One region of the Rhizobium sp. BK491 genome, then DNA from elsewhere that is predicted to be linked to it. Evidence: riboswitches for the same ligand, from Rfam matches in the RefSeq annotation. Region 1 holds a riboswitch; each other region holds the start of a gene.

The links. A riboswitch is a leader RNA that binds a small molecule or an ion and turns the genes downstream of it on or off. The one in region 1 is predicted to bind cobalamin.
Region 2: linked by a shared signal. The riboswitch ahead of cobU (bifunctional adenosylcobinamide kinase/adenosylcobinamide-phosphate guanylyltransferase) and the one ahead of nrdH (glutaredoxin-like protein NrdH) in region 1 are both predicted to bind cobalamin.
Region 3: linked by a shared signal. The riboswitch ahead of FHX05_RS26585 (DUF1636 domain-containing protein) and the one ahead of nrdH (glutaredoxin-like protein NrdH) in region 1 are both predicted to bind cobalamin.
Region 4: linked by a shared signal. The riboswitch ahead of FHX05_RS15965 (ABC transporter substrate-binding protein) and the one ahead of nrdH (glutaredoxin-like protein NrdH) in region 1 are both predicted to bind cobalamin.

What each region holds. Positions count from the first base shown of each region.
Region 1 covers NZ_JACIAR010000003.1:653,021-657,016, forward strand. Annotated here, with positions in the region: gene FHX05_RS17455 (DUF1269 domain-containing protein) at 1-137, shown strand, start outside; gene FHX05_RS17460 (FUSC family protein) at 362-1,459, shown strand; cobalamin riboswitch at 1,581-1,799, shown strand; gene nrdH (glutaredoxin-like protein NrdH) at 2,048-2,269, shown strand; gene nrdI (class Ib ribonucleoside-diphosphate reductase assembly flavoprotein NrdI) at 2,281-2,676, shown strand; gene nrdE (class 1b ribonucleoside-diphosphate reductase subunit alpha) at 2,664-3,996, shown strand, end outside.
Region 2 covers NZ_JACIAR010000001.1:597,150-601,145, reverse strand. Annotated here, with positions in the region: gene FHX05_RS03015 (chloride channel protein) at 1-1,149, opposite strand, end outside; cobalamin riboswitch at 1,330-1,729, shown strand; gene cobU (bifunctional adenosylcobinamide kinase/adenosylcobinamide-phosphate guanylyltransferase) at 1,870-2,394, shown strand; gene cobW (cobalamin biosynthesis protein CobW) at 2,400-3,449, shown strand; gene cobN (cobaltochelatase subunit CobN) at 3,459-3,996, shown strand, end outside.
Region 3 covers NZ_JACIAR010000009.1:129,536-133,531, forward strand. Annotated here, with positions in the region: gene FHX05_RS26570 (iron ABC transporter permease) at 1-261, opposite strand, end outside; gene FHX05_RS26575 (ABC transporter substrate-binding protein) at 328-1,287, opposite strand; gene FHX05_RS26580 (ABC transporter ATP-binding protein) at 1,296-2,078, opposite strand; gene FHX05_RS26585 (DUF1636 domain-containing protein) at 2,098-2,511, opposite strand; cobalamin riboswitch at 2,619-2,835, opposite strand; gene FHX05_RS30545 (metalloregulator ArsR/SmtB family transcription factor) at 3,426-3,716, shown strand; gene FHX05_RS30550 (hypothetical protein) at 3,734-3,996, shown strand, end outside.
Region 4 covers NZ_JACIAR010000003.1:340,084-344,079, reverse strand. Annotated here, with positions in the region: gene FHX05_RS15970 (iron chelate uptake ABC transporter family permease subunit) at 1-337, opposite strand, end outside; gene FHX05_RS15965 (ABC transporter substrate-binding protein) at 341-1,357, opposite strand; cobalamin riboswitch at 1,522-1,778, opposite strand; gene FHX05_RS15960 (diguanylate cyclase) at 1,860-3,005, opposite strand; gene FHX05_RS15955 (hypothetical protein) at 3,170-3,574, shown strand; gene FHX05_RS15950 (PepSY domain-containing protein) at 3,802-3,996, shown strand, end outside.

The DNA of each region.
Region 1 (3,996 bases):
AAAAGGTGCTTGCCGAATTCAAGGGCGAGCATGCGCGGCTGCTGCGCACCTCGCTGTCGCCCGAGCAGGAGGCGCGGCTGCGCCAGGTGCTTGTCGACGAGACCTCGCCGGCGCCTGAAGCTTCCGCCACCGTCTGAACGTAAATCCGATCTCTACTCCTGTCGTCGGCGGAGCTGTGCTTTCGTCCAGGAAGCACAGTGGCTCAAGGATTGAACGGCGCGCTCGCCATTACCTGCGCGCCTTCCCTAATCGCGCAAATACTGCCATTGTAGGTCATGCGGTCATTCACTAGCGGCAGCAGGGAGAGGGCAAGCCCCGGACGGCCATTGTCAGCACACGTTTCCAGGCGAAAACTTGCGCGATGACCGATCCTGTAATTCGTCAAAGCCAGCCGCCGTCGAAACCCAAAACATCGCTGATTCAGACCAAACGCGCGGCGCTGCAGGCGCTAAGGGTCATGATCGCGTGCACGATCACCTATGCCATTTCACAGCATCTCCATCTCCAGCAGGGCTATTGGGCCGTCTTCACGGTACTGATCGTCATGCAGGCGTCGGTGGGCGCGACCGCCGGAGCGGCTTTCGACCGGCTGGTTGCGACAGTTGCAGGCGCCGTGCTCGGAGGTATTGCGGTATTCGTCACGCCGCAGGAGCCGTTTGCGATTGGCATTGCACTGATCTGCGTCGTCGGCGTTTCAAGTTTCGTGGCGGTGCGCGTGCCTCGTCTGCGCAATGCCGGACTGACGGCCGCGATCGTCATGCTGACACATTCCGCCGCCGTTCCCGTCGAGATTTTCGTGATCGATCGCATCGCCGAAATTACCCTGGGCGGTGTCGTCGGCGTGCTCGCCAGCCTGTTCATCCTGCCGACGCGCTCGCGGACCATGGTTTTGGATCGCTTCGGGTCGGCACTCGATGTCATGGCGCAGATCTTGCGAAGGCTCGCAGCCGGCGTCGAAAAGGGGGAGCCGGTATCGGCCACCGAGGCAAATATCGCCCTGCGTCAGTCCTTGATGGCGACAGAAGCGCTTTTGAGCGACGCGCAGCGCGAGCGCGCCTTCTGGCTGACACGACAGGGAATTTCGGAGGCCATTCCCCGTTCGCTCTGGCGCATCCGCAACGACATGACCTATCTCAGCCACATCGTGGAAACACCTTTCCCGCCGGCGATTGTCGAAGCGATCGGGCCGCAGGCAGGCGGAATGCTGGAGGCACAGGCCCGCTTTGCGGAGGCATGCGGCCGGGCGTTGCGTGCCGGTGGTGAAATCGATCCGGATGTGCTTTCGGCAGGCGACGCGGCTTTCGACGCCGCGTTCAGCACTCTTCAGACTTCCGAGGCTGCCCAGTCGATGGGATTTAGCGAAACGGGCCGGTTGTTCGGTCTCGATTTCACATTGCGACGCATGCGCCAGAATTTTCTCGATCTCGCCGACCGCATCCGCGAAAGCAACGTCAATTGAAAGGCTCCAGCCTGTTTTTGGCCAGTCCCAAGTCTCTGCGTTGGGTGCGATGGTCGACATCCATCAACATGGAAATCCGATTGAGGCTGTCGAAGCAGTTGACGCAATTTTAACCGAGGATACTATATATAGTGTTCGAGGTTCTTCTGATTCGCAAGGATTGGAGGCTAAGATGGGAATCCGGTCGGCGAGCATGATGATTGCCAAGCCGGAGCTGCCCCCGCAACTGTGAGCGGCGAGCATTCGTTTGATGACGTCACTGGGGCCTTGTGTCTTGGGAAGGCAGGACGAATGTTATGACCCGCGAGCCAGGAGACCTGCCTTGAGCAACAACGTCCACGGGCGGGGTGTCCGACTGGCGAGCGATGGTTCATGCGGCAGGATCGCCGTCATCGCTTCCTTGAAGACCCCGCATGAATAACTTCGGGGTGAAGTCCATGTTATTGAGTATTCATAGTCGCCCGCGCGAATGACGGCCGCTGAAATGCGTCCGGCCGCCGGCTAGGCTTACCTCCACTTTTCACCCGCCGAGCGGGCATCATCCGATGCCCGAGCGATTTTCTGTGCCCATCCATACGAGGATACCTCATGAGCATTACCGTCTACAGCAAACCCGCCTGTGTCCAGTGCACGGCAACCACCCGCGCGCTTGATCGCCAAGGCATCGACTACACCATCGTCGACGTATCGACCGATGCCGCCGCCTATGAGCTGGTGCAAGGTCTCGGCTATCGTCAGGTTCCGGTTGTTGTCGCCGGTAAACTGCATTGGGCCGGCTTCCGTCCCGACATGATCAGCACCCTCGCTTAAGGATCCGGGCCGTGGGCGAGATCGTCTATTTCTCCAGCCGGTCGGAAAATACCCATCGCTTCGTTGTCAAGCTCGCATTGCCGGCTGCTCGTATCCCGCTTGCCGCGGGCGACGAGTTTCGTGCGACCTCGCCCTACGTCCTGATCGTCCCGACCTATTGCGGCGAAGGCGGCAAGGGGGCCGTGCCCAAGCAGGTGATCCGCTTCCTCAACGATGCGGGCAACCGTTCGAACATCCGCGGGGTCATCGCCGCGGGCAACAGCAACTTCGGCGCGACCTATGGGATCGCCGGCGACATCATCTCTGCCAGATGCCAGGTACCGTATCTCTATCGGTTCGAACTTCTGGGCACGGATGAGGATGTCGCCAATGTCAGACACGGATTGGAACGATTTTGGACACGCTAAGCTCTTCTTTGTCGCGGGATGCAGGCGAAAAAACGCAGAGCACTTTTCCTGCTCCCGCGAATGACCGCCCGGCAAAGGCCCCGGAGACGGCCTTGGATTATCACGCCCTGAACGCCATGCTGAACCTCTATGACGAGCACGGAAAAATCCAGCTCGACAAGGATCGCATGGCGGCGAAGCAATACTTCCTGCAGCACGTTAACCAGAACACGGTCTTTTTCCATAACCTTAGGGAAAAGCTCGATTATCTGGTGACGGAAGGTTATTATGAGCAGGAGGTGCTCGACCAATATTCCTTCAATTTCGTGCGCGATCTCTTCGATCACGCCTATGCGAAGAAGTTCCGTTTCCCGACTTTCCTCGGCGCCTTCAAATACTACACCAGCTACACGCTGAAGACCTTCGACGGAAAACGTTATCTCGAGCGTTATGAAGACCGCATCTGCATGGTCGCGCTGACGCTGGCGCAGGGCAGCGAGCAACTTGCCCGCGATCTGGTCGACGAGATCATCTCCGGCCGGTTCCAGCCGGCAACGCCGACCTTCCTCAATGCCGGCAAGAAGCAGCGCGGAGAGCTGGTCTCCTGCTTCCTGCTGCGTGTCGAAGACAATATGGAATCGATTGGCCGCGCCATTAACTCGGCTCTGCAGCTTTCGAAACGCGGCGGAGGCGTGGCGCTATCGCTCACCAACATCCGTGAGGCCGGTGCGCCGATCAAGCACATCGAGAACCAGTCGTCCGGCATCATTCCCGTCATGAAGCTGCTGGAAGATTCCTTCTCCTATGCCAACCAGCTTGGCGCGCGGCAGGGGGCGGGCGCCGTCTATCTGAACGCCCACCACCCGGACATCATGCGCTTCCTCGATACCAAGCGAGAAAATGCCGACGAGAAGATCCGCATCAAGACACTGTCGCTCGGCGTGGTCATTCCGGACATCACCTTCGAGCTCGCGAAGAACAACGAGGATATGTATCTCTTCTCGCCCTACGACGTGGAGCGCGTCTACGGCGTGCCGTTTACCGAAATCTCGGTGACGGAGAAGTATCGCGAGATGGTGGGCGACAGCCGCATCCGCAAGAAGAAGATCAAGGCGCGCGAATTCTTCCAGGTGATCGCCGAAATCCAGTTCGAGAGCGGCTACCCCTACATCATGTTCGAGGACACGGTGAACCGCGCCAATCCGGTTGCCGGCCGCATCACCATGAGCAATCTCTGCTCTGAAATCCTGCAGGTCAGCGAAGCCAGCGAATACAACGACGACCTCGCCTACAAGCATATGGGCAAGGACATCTCCTGCAATCTCGGCTCGCTCAACATTG
Region 2 (3,996 bases), on a different contig from region 1:
TGCGTAGACGGCCGGCGTCAGCGTGGCGTGATCGAAATAAGGTGCGCAATAAGCGAAGATCTTGCCGAGCAGCGCACCCATGAACAACGACGCAAAGAAGAGACCGCCTCTGAAGCCGGAGCCGATCGAGACCGCTGATGCCAGGGACTTCAGGACGAAGACGCCGACAAGTGCACTCAGCGTCACATCGGCCGATAGGTTAAGATGCAGGGCGCCGTGGCCGGCAGACAGAACCTGTGGCGAGATCAACGCCAGTGTTCCCACCACCAAGCCGCCAAGTGCAGGGCGGAAAGGCGGCGCGATCGAGCTTTTGCGCGCCAGTTCCTCGACCCATGCGACGCCCTGCATGATCAGGATGCCGATACCGGCGCAGAAGGCGCCGAGCAGGATGGCCGGAAGATAATCCGCCGGCACGATCGCCCCGAAGTGATCGATATCGATGGCAAAGTCGTCGCCGGCAAGCAGTCTTGCGATCATTGTGGATATCAGCGCCGAAACGACGACGGGTGTCAGGGTCACGATCGAATAGCTGCCGATGATCAGCTCGAAGGCGTAGAAGGCGCCGGTGAGCGGCGCGTTGAAAGCGGCGGCGATGGCGCCGGCCGCGCCGCAGCCGACGAGCATGCGCAGATCCGCGCGGCGCATCTGCATCTTGTAGCCGAATTTGGAGGCGATGCCGGCGGCAATCTGTGTGTAACCTGCTTCAAGCCCGACAGAGGCGCCGAATCCATTCGAGATCAGGTTCTGCACGGCAACGATGATACTGTCGGTGAGCGACATGCGACCGCCGTGCAGCGCATTGGCTTCGATCGGATCGACCATCGGCTTTTTGCGTGTGCGGGACAATATGTAGAGCAGGATGCCGAGAATGATGCCGCCTGCGATTGGTGCGATGAACACTACCGATTTGTCCCGAATTGCCATCGCCGCCGAACTCAAGCGTTCGTAGTCGGTTATGCCATAGATGACGCTGTGAAGTTTGCGCGAGATATAGCTCATCGCCGTGACCGCACAGCCGGATACTATGCCTACCAGCGCTCCGGCGAAGACAAGTCCCAATTCGCCACGGCGCAGCAATGCCCTGAAGCGACCGAGATCGAATAGGGCCGAGAAGACGCCGAGGCGTCGCGGTTGGAATTTCTGCAGCATGGGAAACGGACGATACGTTTTACTCGAATGTGAGAGCTTACCCTCTATAAACTCCTAACATCAAAGAAATACGGCAAAAAAGCCGCTGGTTTCATGAGAATTTTCCGCCGATTTCGCAATCGGGACGGCGCAGGTCGCATCCATGCCCTTGATTGACTTGACGTAAGTGAAAGCCTAATCATTGCCGGCATAACGAATGGTTCCCGAGCGGCGATCTGCCGCATGGGATGAAAAGGGAATGTGAAGGGACGGACCCAATTCGGGCGTTCTCATCACAGCCGACCCCGCGACTGTAGAGCGGTCAGGGTCTTTCATTCGGTTCGAAGCCTGTTCTGTCGATGGTTCGCATGGGGCGAACGGGGCGGGACAGGCTCAAGTCGAAAAAGCCACTGGCGTGGCATCATGATTAACCGGGGCTGGACGCCTCTTATTCTACGAATCGTCCGCCTTTTCATGATGCATTGCCGGGAAGGCGAGAAAGACCCGCTTGTGCACGATTGGGGGCGACCGGTTTCGGTCTGCCCCCGTCGCGGCGCCTTATCCGCGAGCCAGGAGACCTGCCATGCGTGCCGGGCACAGAGCCTGTTCTGGGACGTAAGTTCCGCTGCCAGCACGGAGGTTGTCATGGCGCAAGACGAGTTTTCGGCGTGTAGGCGCCCGTTTTCCGGTTCCAGCGATGTGCTGCCCACCCTCGCTTCCGCGTGGGAGCGGGCATAGCGTATGTCGTCTTCGACTTCCCGAGCAGTCTTCGTCCTTGGGGGCGCGCGTTCCGGCAAATCCAGGTTTGCCGAATCCCTGGTTTTGGACACTGGTCTTGAACGTCACTATGTGGCGACAGGGCAGGCATGGGATGAGGAGATGCGCGAGCGCATCGCAAAGCATCGTGCCGACCGCGGCGATCTCTGGCAGACGCATGAGGAGCCGATCGATCTTGTCGGGCAGCTTGCCGCCATCGATGCCGAGGGGCGAGCCGTGCTTGTCGACTGCCTGACGCTATGGGTCACCAATTTGATGATGGCCGAGCGTGACATGGCGGCGGAATTTGCCGCCCTGACCGCCTTTCTGCCGACCGCACGATCGAGGCTCGTTCTCGTCTCCAACGAGGTGGGCTTGGGAATCGTGCCGGAAAATCGCATGGCGCGCGCGTTTCGCGATCATGCCGGCCGTCTGCACCAAATGGTCGCAGCGGCGAGTGCCGAAGTTTATTTTATCGCAGCGGGCCTGCCGCTGAAAATGAAGGGTTGATGCATATGAACCAGGAAAAGATTCCCGCCACCGTCATCACCGGCTTCCTCGGAGCCGGCAAGACGACGATGATCCGCAACCTCCTGCAGAATGCCGGCGGCAAGAAGATCGCGCTCATCATCAACGAATTCGGCGATCTCGGTGTCGATGGCGACGTGCTGAAGGGCTGCGGCGCGGAGAACTGCACCGAAGACGATATCATCGAGCTGACCAATGGCTGCATCTGCTGCACCGTGGCCGACGATTTCATCCCCACGATGACGAAGCTTCTAGAGCGCGATGCGCGCCCGGATCACATCGTCATCGAAACGTCAGGCCTTGCTCTGCCGCAGCCGCTGGTCGCTGCCTTCAACTGGCCCGACATCCGCACCCACGTCACCGTCGATGGCGTCATCACCGTGGTCGATAGTGCCGCCGTTGCTGCCGGCCGTTTCGCTGACAATCATGACGCTGTCGAAGCCGCTCGCGTCGAGGATGATTCGCTCGACCACGAAAGCCCCATCGAAGAGCTTTTCGAGGACCAGCTGACCTGCGCCGATCTGATCGTGCTCAATAAGACCGACCTGATCGATATCGACGGTCTCGGCCGCGTCCGCGCCGAGGTTGCCTCGCGCACGGTCCGCAAGCCGACGATCATCGAAGCGAAGAACGGCGATGTGCCGGCCGCCATCCTGCTCGGCCTCGGAATCGGCACGGAAGACGATATTGTCAACCGCAAATCCCATCACGAGCTGGAGCATGAGGACGGCACGCCGCACGATCACGACGAGTTCGACAGCTTCGTCGTCGAGCTTGGCCCGATCGCCGATCCGGTGGCTTTCGTCGATGCGCTGAAGGGCGTGATTGCGGAGCATGACGTGCTGCGCCTCAAGGGCTTTGTCGATGTCCCCGGCAAGCCCATGCGCCTGCAGGTGCAGGCCGTCGGCAGCCGCATCGACACCTATTTCGATCGCCCCTGGACACCGGGCGAAGCTCGCGCGACCCGGCTCGTGGTGATCGGTCTGCACGAGATGGACGAGACGATCGTGCGCAAGGCGATCGAGGCGCTGGCCTAAGGGAAATCCATGCATCTCCTCCTGGCACAGAAGGGAACGATCAGCGACGGCGAGGAGGCGATCGACCTTGGGCAGTCGCCCGGCGATATCCTCTTTCTGTCGGCTGCCGATACCGAGCTTGCGGCGATTGCCGCGGCGCATGGTGAGGGCGACCGTTCCCTTCGGCTTGCAAGCCTGATGAGCCTCAAGCATCCGATGTCCGTCGATACCTATGTCGACAGGACAGCGCGGCATGCGAAGCTCATCATCGTGCGGGCGCTGGGAGGGGCGAGTTACTTCCATTATGCTCTGGAAGCGCTGCATGCCTGCGCGGCGCGCCAGGGCGCCTTGATTGCGGTGCTGCCGGGGGATTCGAAGCCGGATCCTGGGCTGACGCCATTCTCCAACGTTGCGCTCGATGATCTCAACGCGCTCTGGTCCTATCTGATCGAGGGCGGGGAAGCGAATTCCCGGGCGTTTCTTGTCTATGCAGAGGCGATGCTCACGGGCGCTGAGAAGCCTATGCCTGCTGCACCCCTGATGAAGGCCGGGATATGGTGGCCGGGCA
Region 3 (3,996 bases), on a different contig from region 1:
CTGCAAAACAGCGCCGGTTACGGCGAGGCCTGCGCCGACCAGAGCCGCCAGGATTACGCGTGGAAAGCGGACGTCCCAGACTATGCTTTCTTGCCCTTTCGACCAGGTCGTGGCGAAGGTGTTCGGGTGAAGCTTGTTGATGACGATCGACCAGACGGTATCGAAATGGATGGATGCCGCCCCAAGCGAGACACCCGCCGTGATCGACAGGACGAAGAGGACGATCAGCAAAATGGTGAGAGACAACAATCGGGAACGCATGCAAACATCCATGGAGAACCAGCGCCCGGCCTTTGGCCGAGCACTTATGTCAAATAGCCGAACGGGTCAGAACATGTCCGGATGAAGAGCCTTGGCGAGCTTGCCGATCGCTTCGATATTGCGTGGCCCGGGAGTTGCCTCGACATAAGGCAGGACGACGAAGCGATCGTTTTTCACCGCCTCGATATTGGCGAAGGCCGGATTATTCTTCAAGAAAGCGATTTTCTGGGCAGCTGTCACCTGACCATAATCGACGATAGCGATTACCTGCGGATTTCTTTCGATCACTGGCTCCCATGAGACTTCCGTCCAGCTTTTTTCAACATCATCCATAACGTTGGTGCCACCGGCCGCCTCTATCATCGCGGTCGGAATACCGTAACGGCCTGACGTAAATGGCTTCTCCGCGCCGGAATCATAGACGAAGACTCGGGTAGGTTTGTCGATATGACCGATGTTGGCTTCAATCTCGCCAAGCTGTTTACGATAGTCGGTAACCAGCGCCTGCGCGCGATCCTCGACATGGAAGATCTTGCCAAGATTCTGCAGATCGACGAACATGTCGTCCATGGTGGGCTTGTTCTTCGGCATGATGAAGATGCACGATTCCGTAAGCTCATAGACCTTGATCCCGAGAGGCGCCAGGGTTTCAGGGGTTACCTCGCCACCGACTTTCATGCCGTAATTCCAGCCCGCGAAATAGAAGTCGGCGTTGGCGTTCAGAAGGACTTCCTTCGTCGGATATTTAGGGGAGAGTTCGGGCAATTCCTTGACGCCCTCGCGGAGCTTTTCATCAAGGGTCTTCCAGCCGGATACCCCGGTATAACCGACCATGTGATCCTGAAGCTTCAGCGCAAGCATCATCTCGGTGAGGTTGACGTCGTTGGAAACGGCGCGCTCCGGGACCTTATCGAACGTAACATCGCGATTGCAACTCCTGACCGTCACGGGATCGGCCATGGCTGTGCCCGAAAGGGCGGCTACGGCGATAAATGCCGCAGCCTGGATCGATATGCGGAAAGTCATCAAAACTCCTATGATTGAAGGGAAAAGGTAAAACGGCGGGCGGTGTTGCCGCCGGTGTGATGGATCTCGGCGGAAACGCCGAAGGCTGCGGTGATCTGCTGCGTCGTCAGCACGTCATCAGGCGTTCCATAGCCGCTCGCCCTACCAGCATGGATGACGGCCACATGCGTGGCAAAATCGGCGACGAAATTGATGTCGTGCAGCGTCGTGACGATTGTCAGGTCGAGCGTTTTGAGCAATGCAAGGACTTCAAGCTGGTGGCGGATGTCGAGATGATTGGTGGGCTCGTCGAGGATGATCACCTCCGGGGTCTGCGCGAGTGCACGGGCAACCAGCACGCGTTGCTTTTCGCCGCCGGACAAGGAGGAGAACCGCCGGGACGCCAGGCTAAGGAGATCGAGACGTGCCAATGAGGCGGCGGTCGCGTCGTGATCCTCGTCGCTCCAGCGCCCAACGCCCTTACGATGCGGAATGCGGCCCATCATGACGATGTCGCGGACACTGAAGGGGAAGTCGCCCGGCGTTTCCTGAAGAACAACCGCTATGCGGCGAGCGACCTCCCGTGGCGCGATTGACCAGAGGTCATTGCCATCGAACAGGACTGAACCTTTGAGCGGTCGTAGATTGCGATAGAGGCAACGAAGCAGAGTCGATTTGCCTGCTCCGTTCGGTCCTATGATTGCCAAACGATCGCCGGCTTCAATGGAAAGGCCGACGTCACGGATGATGAGTTTGTCTTTGGAGGGCCCCCAGGCAAGCTGGTGGGCCGCCAGCAATGGGTGTCTTTGCATGGTCGCCACGGTGGAATTCCTACTGCAAAGATTCGGGGCAAGATTCGCTGGAGAGCATCGCGGAGGGAATGCGCGCCAACGTCTTGCCGGCCAAGGTTTTCGAGCGCTCGGCTGCCCGTGTCATGCCGTCGGAACGCTCACGATAGATACGGGCAAAGGCGACCAGCTCACCGATGTCGGCCTCACCCTCGATGTCGCCGAAGAGATAAGTTGCCTTCGCTGTCGCCTGAAACGCGACCGTGCAGGGCCGCGTGCAGCCGGCCATGCAGACGCTGCCTGCTACGCTGAAATCATCCGAGAGGGCCGTGCCGGCCTGAGCGATTGCCGCCTGCAGTTGGCTCAGCAGCCGCAGCCCCGGTTTGCATGGTGTACCAAAGTGGCGGCAATCCGTGCACACGGTGATCCGGTGCATCCGTTCGTTCGCATTGTGCATGAATAGCCTCCTTGAGCATTCGCCGGAGGCAAAATCACGATGGGACGCAAAGGCGCAAAAGCGCTGCCGCCCAACCACGTATTTTCCATCGGAACACCCCGTCCGTTGCGGTTGACATCATTGATGGCAGGTCTCCTGGCTCGCGGGTCACAGCCCGTTCGCACCTTCCCGGCTTTGACGCCAGTGGTATTTGCGAACGTGCTCTCCGCTTACAGTTGCGGGGGCAGCCACGGTTTAGGCCCCTGATGGGTAATCCGCACCGTGTTCCCTTTTCAGCCGCATGCCGAATTCCTCGACAGCAGCACCATCACGTCTATGGATGACACACCGCAAGCTCAGTGACAATCGTCTGTCGAACTCTATACACATCGTCTATTTTCCCTGAGAGTGTGCGACTTGAATAAGTTCGACCTTTGTTATGATATAACGTTTACAATAACAAGTATTCTCTATCAAGTCGATGCTAGCGGGAGGTGGGCTTGCCCTAAGTGGAAAAGCGACGGCATAGAGCGTTGTTGCTAGACGATGTCACCGTACGGCTGGAGCTGAGTAAGTATCTTCCAAAAATTATCTAGCAAGGCGCACTTAGCCACAGCTGCTCCAAACGGATTTGATTTCATCACGGCAAGACGGTGAATTCCGGCCAACCGGATACCCTTCAAAACTTGTTTGGCGTTGATATAGGCAACTCTGATCGCCTTGCGCGAGCGAGGATAAGCGCAAAGATCGCTGCCGATGGGGCGAAGCGGTCGGACAAGAGGGGCGATCACGGCCGACCTGCGGTGGGGGTCTGCCATAATCTCGGTGGTGGTTTTCTTTAGAGCTGCGACGGCATGCTGGCAGAGATTTCTCATTGACATCACGGATCAATTAATCCAATATTCTATCTAACAATAGAATATTGGATTAATGGCATGGCCACAGAGCAGCAATTGGATGTCGCCGCGACAATGTTCAGGGCTCTTTCAGATCCTCTGCGGCTCAAAACGCTCATCCTCCTGGCCCAGAAGGAACGAAGTGTCGGCGAGCTCTCCGAGATCGAGGGGGAAAAGATCGGCACCATGTCGGCCCGCCTCAAGGTTCTGCTGACCGCCCGCCTGGTCAGGAGACGCAAGGATGGACAGAACGCCATTTATTCCATTGCTGACAACCACGTTCTGGCCCTGATCGACAACGCGATCGACCACGCCTGCGAACACCATTGAAGCGAAAGGAAAGATCCATGAGCAACTGCAATCTGCCGCACCACGACCACCATGATCACAAGCACGGCGCCGGCTGCGGCCATGTTGCCGTCAAGCATGGTGATCATATCGATTATCTCCATGATGGACACCTCCATCATCCGCATGGGGACCATGTCGATGAACATGTCATCGAAGTGACGACAACCAATCCAGATGGATGCCGCCCGCTCAAGGATCATATTGGCCATGCTGCCGGCCACGTTCATGGACCAGGTTGCGGTCATGAGGCGGTCCCACA
Region 4 (3,996 bases), 310 kb from region 1:
AGGCGCCGGCGGAAATCCCGAGCACAAAGGGTTCGGCGAGCGGATTGCGCAGCAACGCCTGCAAGACCACCCCGCTCAAGGCAAGCGACGCACCGGTGCTTGCAGCAACGAGCGCGCGGCTCAGGCGATAGTCCCAGACGATCCCCTGATGGATCCGGCTGAGTTCGAAGCTCGTTCCGAACAACCGGTTCGAAACGGCCTTTACTGTGGTCGACAGCGGGATCGAAATCTCGCCGATCGATACGGCGAGGCTGATCATGAAGGTCAGAAGAATGACGGCAGCCATGGCGAGCGCCAAGAGCGCCCACCATGTCCTGCGTTTTGCGGCGAGACCCATATCTTACTGCGCCAGGCCGAAGGACTTGATGCCCTTGGCCAATACTTCAATGCCGTCGATGGTGCGGATGGTCGGGTTCATCGACTGCGCATCCATCATGACGAAACGCTTGTTCTTAACGGCGTCGAGCTGGCTGGTGACTGGATCTTTTTCGAGGAAATCGACTTTGACCTTCGGATCGTCGGCCGCATAGCGGCGGCGGTCCATGGTGGCTATGACGATCACGGCCGGGTTGGCCTGCGAAATGGTTTCCCAACCGACCATCGGCCATTCTTCTTCCGTCGTCACCACGTTTCTGGCGCCGAGCGTCTTCAGGATATAGGCCGGCGCGCTGTTCTTGCCGGCGATATAGGCATCGCCATTGACCTCCTTGCTGGAGAACCAGAACACGATCGGAAGATCCTTGGCCTTGGCAGCGGCAATCGAAGCGACTGCATCCGCCTCGCGCTTTTTCAGATCCGCGATCAGGGCATCGCCGCGATCCCTAACGTCGAAGATCTGCGAGAGCTCGGCGATTTCCTGATAGACCAGATCCATCGTGAAAAGCTCCTTCCGCACACCATCGCCGCCATCGGTATTGACCTTGGCGACACAATCGGTCGGAGCAACATAGGTATTGATCCTGAGTTCCGAAAATTGCTGGCGTGTGCCGACGGAACCCTGCGCGCCGACATGCCATTCGAATTCGGCAGCGACGAGATCCGGAGCCTTGCCAACGACGGATTCGAAGCTCGGATCGTTATCGGCGAGCCGCGGGATCTTGCCGTTGACTTCGGCATATTGCGGCAGAACCGGGCCGACCCAGACCGCCGTTCCGGCAATCTTGTCGGCAAGGCCGAGCGAAAAGAGGATTTCAGTCATGCCCTGGCCGAGCGAAACGATCTTGGCCGGAGCCTTTTCAAAAGTGACCTTCTGACCGCAATTATCGATGGTGAGAGGATATTGGGTGGCGGCAAAACCGGAGCCGGCAAAACCGGTCAGCCCAAGTGCAAATGCAATGGTCGTCAAAAAATGGCGCATAAACGATCTCGATAGGATTAAGGAAACGGGGCGGCGTCAGCGCGATCGCGCTGAGAAAGACGGCCGCCGGCTGCGGAGATCCCAATCAAGGCCGATAGGTGTCGGATAATGTCGAAGGCGCAGGTCAATCATTCTCTGTCCTTTCCGAGCATCCCCGCCCGGCTGATTGGATCGTGATCGACGGCAGGTCTCCTGGCTTGCGGATATCTGACGATCATCGGCCTTCCCGCAAGCATGCTTGCAGTGGCGCGGCTCAAAGCCTCAGGAAGGAACCAGCAGGCTGGTCATTCCCGGATGATCGGCAATCCGCTTACAGTTGCGGGGGCAGCCACGGTCTAGGTCCCGCTTGGGTCATCCTCACCGTGTTCCCTATTAATCCCCGCGGAGTCTTCCTTGGGGAACCGTCACGTCCAGTTATTCCGGACTGCCCCGTTCCGTCAAGGACGCTTGGATAGAAATGAGACAGAGCACGCCATGCCCATGGGAAGGAAAGGCGGCGGGCCTATGCGGCCTCTGCCAGTTCCACACGATTTCTCCCGCCCGCCTTCGCCCGATAAAGCGCCTTGTCGGCGGCCTCGAGCACATGTTTGAAATCCGTCGTCGGTTCGAGGGAGCAGGCGATGCCGATGCTGACCGTGACATGGACGGCCTCCTGCTCGAACATCAAGGTCGTATCCTCGATATCCTTGCGAATTTTCTCCGCAACGGCAGCCGCAGCCCGCGTATCGGTGTTGGGCAGCAGCACGACGATCTCCTCGCCGCCATAACGGGCGGCAATGTCGGTCTTGCGGACGGTTTGCCTGATGACATCGGCCAACCGCGCCAGAACGGTGTCACCGAAGGAATGGCCCCAGCTATCGTTGATCTTCTTGAAGTGATCGATATCGAGCATGATGATCGAGAAGGGGATACGCCGCATACCCGCTTCCTTGCTGCATCGATCGCCTTCGCGCTGCAGCACCCGGCGGTTGGGAAGCCTTGTCAGCGGATCGAGGCTCGCTTCATTCTCCAGCGCGCGCTGGATGCCAATGCGATATTGCTCCCGCTGCAAGAGATCCGACAACAGCATGACACCGAGGATATTGACGATCGTTACCGGAAGTGTTGCCGAGATAAGAAGGGCGCGCGCAACCGCCCACGGAAAAAGGAAAACAACCACAATGGATGAACAGGTCGCCAGACCGAACAGAGCCGATCGCCGCCATCCCGTGCCGGTCCATTGCCGCGGCAGCAGAGTGAGTACATAGCCGGCGATTGCAACGATTACGATGCCGGCCACGCCGACCACCGCGCCCATGCCGCCCACCATGTACCGAAACAGCGCCATCATCGCCGCAGCGACAATGGTTCCCAAAAGGCCGCCATAGATTGGCGTAAGGACAAGGAGGATCGACCGGCCATCCTGGATCACACCTGGCATCCATTGGATGGGATCGCCCATGGACAGGATGCCGACTAGCCCGAACAACAGCCCGACGGCCACGGATTTCAAAGCGCCGCGCTCGACGATACGGATGACCCAGGAATAGGCATAGACAATAATCGCCACCTGGCCGAGGACACGTATTAGCGAGATCAGATGTGTTTCGACTTCCATGGCGATTCCCAGTCTTCGCAACGCGCCGCGATAGATGAGCTGCGGCGGCATGGTCGAAGTCCTTACGAGATACCATGCGATCTCTAAAAATAGTTTATATGCCTCTCATCGATCGGCAGTGCGGCGGCATCGCGGCACGAATTGACGCATTGCGCTTGTGATGCGCCTGCCCTATGACTGAAACCTTATCCGCGAATGCGGTGGTGGGGACAAGCATGCGGAAGACGATTTCGCGAACATTTCAGTGGAGCGCGCGCATTCTTTGCGCCGTTGCGCTGTTGCTCATCGACTTCGCCCATCAACCGATCGTCGCAACCGCGGACGAAATATCCCCGATCGAGCTTGCCCAGTACCGGCTTCCGGATGGCTCCCTGCCCGTCCTTTGCATCACCTACAAGGATGCCGATGGCAAGGTGCACGGGAAAGCCTACGCACCCGGATGCGAGGCATGCCGGATTGCGTCCGCCGCGATGCTGCCTGCGCCTCCTACCGACATTTGTGAGCGCCTTGCCTCCCCGCGTGGAGAGACGGTCGTCGCAAGATCGGAGGCGTTCCACCGCCAGCTTTATCCGCCGAATACAGGCCCGAGAGCACCACCCCTCCCCGACATCGTTGGCTGAACCGGCATTGCGGCTTTCGTCGCGATGCCCACCGTCAACGCTGCCGCTTGCGCGACCATCACGTCGCGACATCTGAGGATTAGTGTTCACAGCTGCATCTTGCCGAACGAAGCAGGCCGATTGGTCGGCCGCTCAGGGAAAGCAGGCTCACGCCAAACGGCGAACCATCTCGCCGCCCCCTCCTCAGATCGCCCCTTGCGGCAGCCCGCCGATCTTCGGAGGATTTCATGTCTACCTTTACCGCTGCAGAGCCTGCAGCCGCAGCAACCCACAATATCTCGCTCTATCGCGCGATCTGGCGCTGGCATTTTTTCGCCGGCCTGCTCGTCATCCCTTTTATGCTCAATCTGGCGATCACCGGTTCGTTGTATCTATTCAAGGACCAGATTGCCGATACCTTCTACTCGCATCGCTATCTCGTC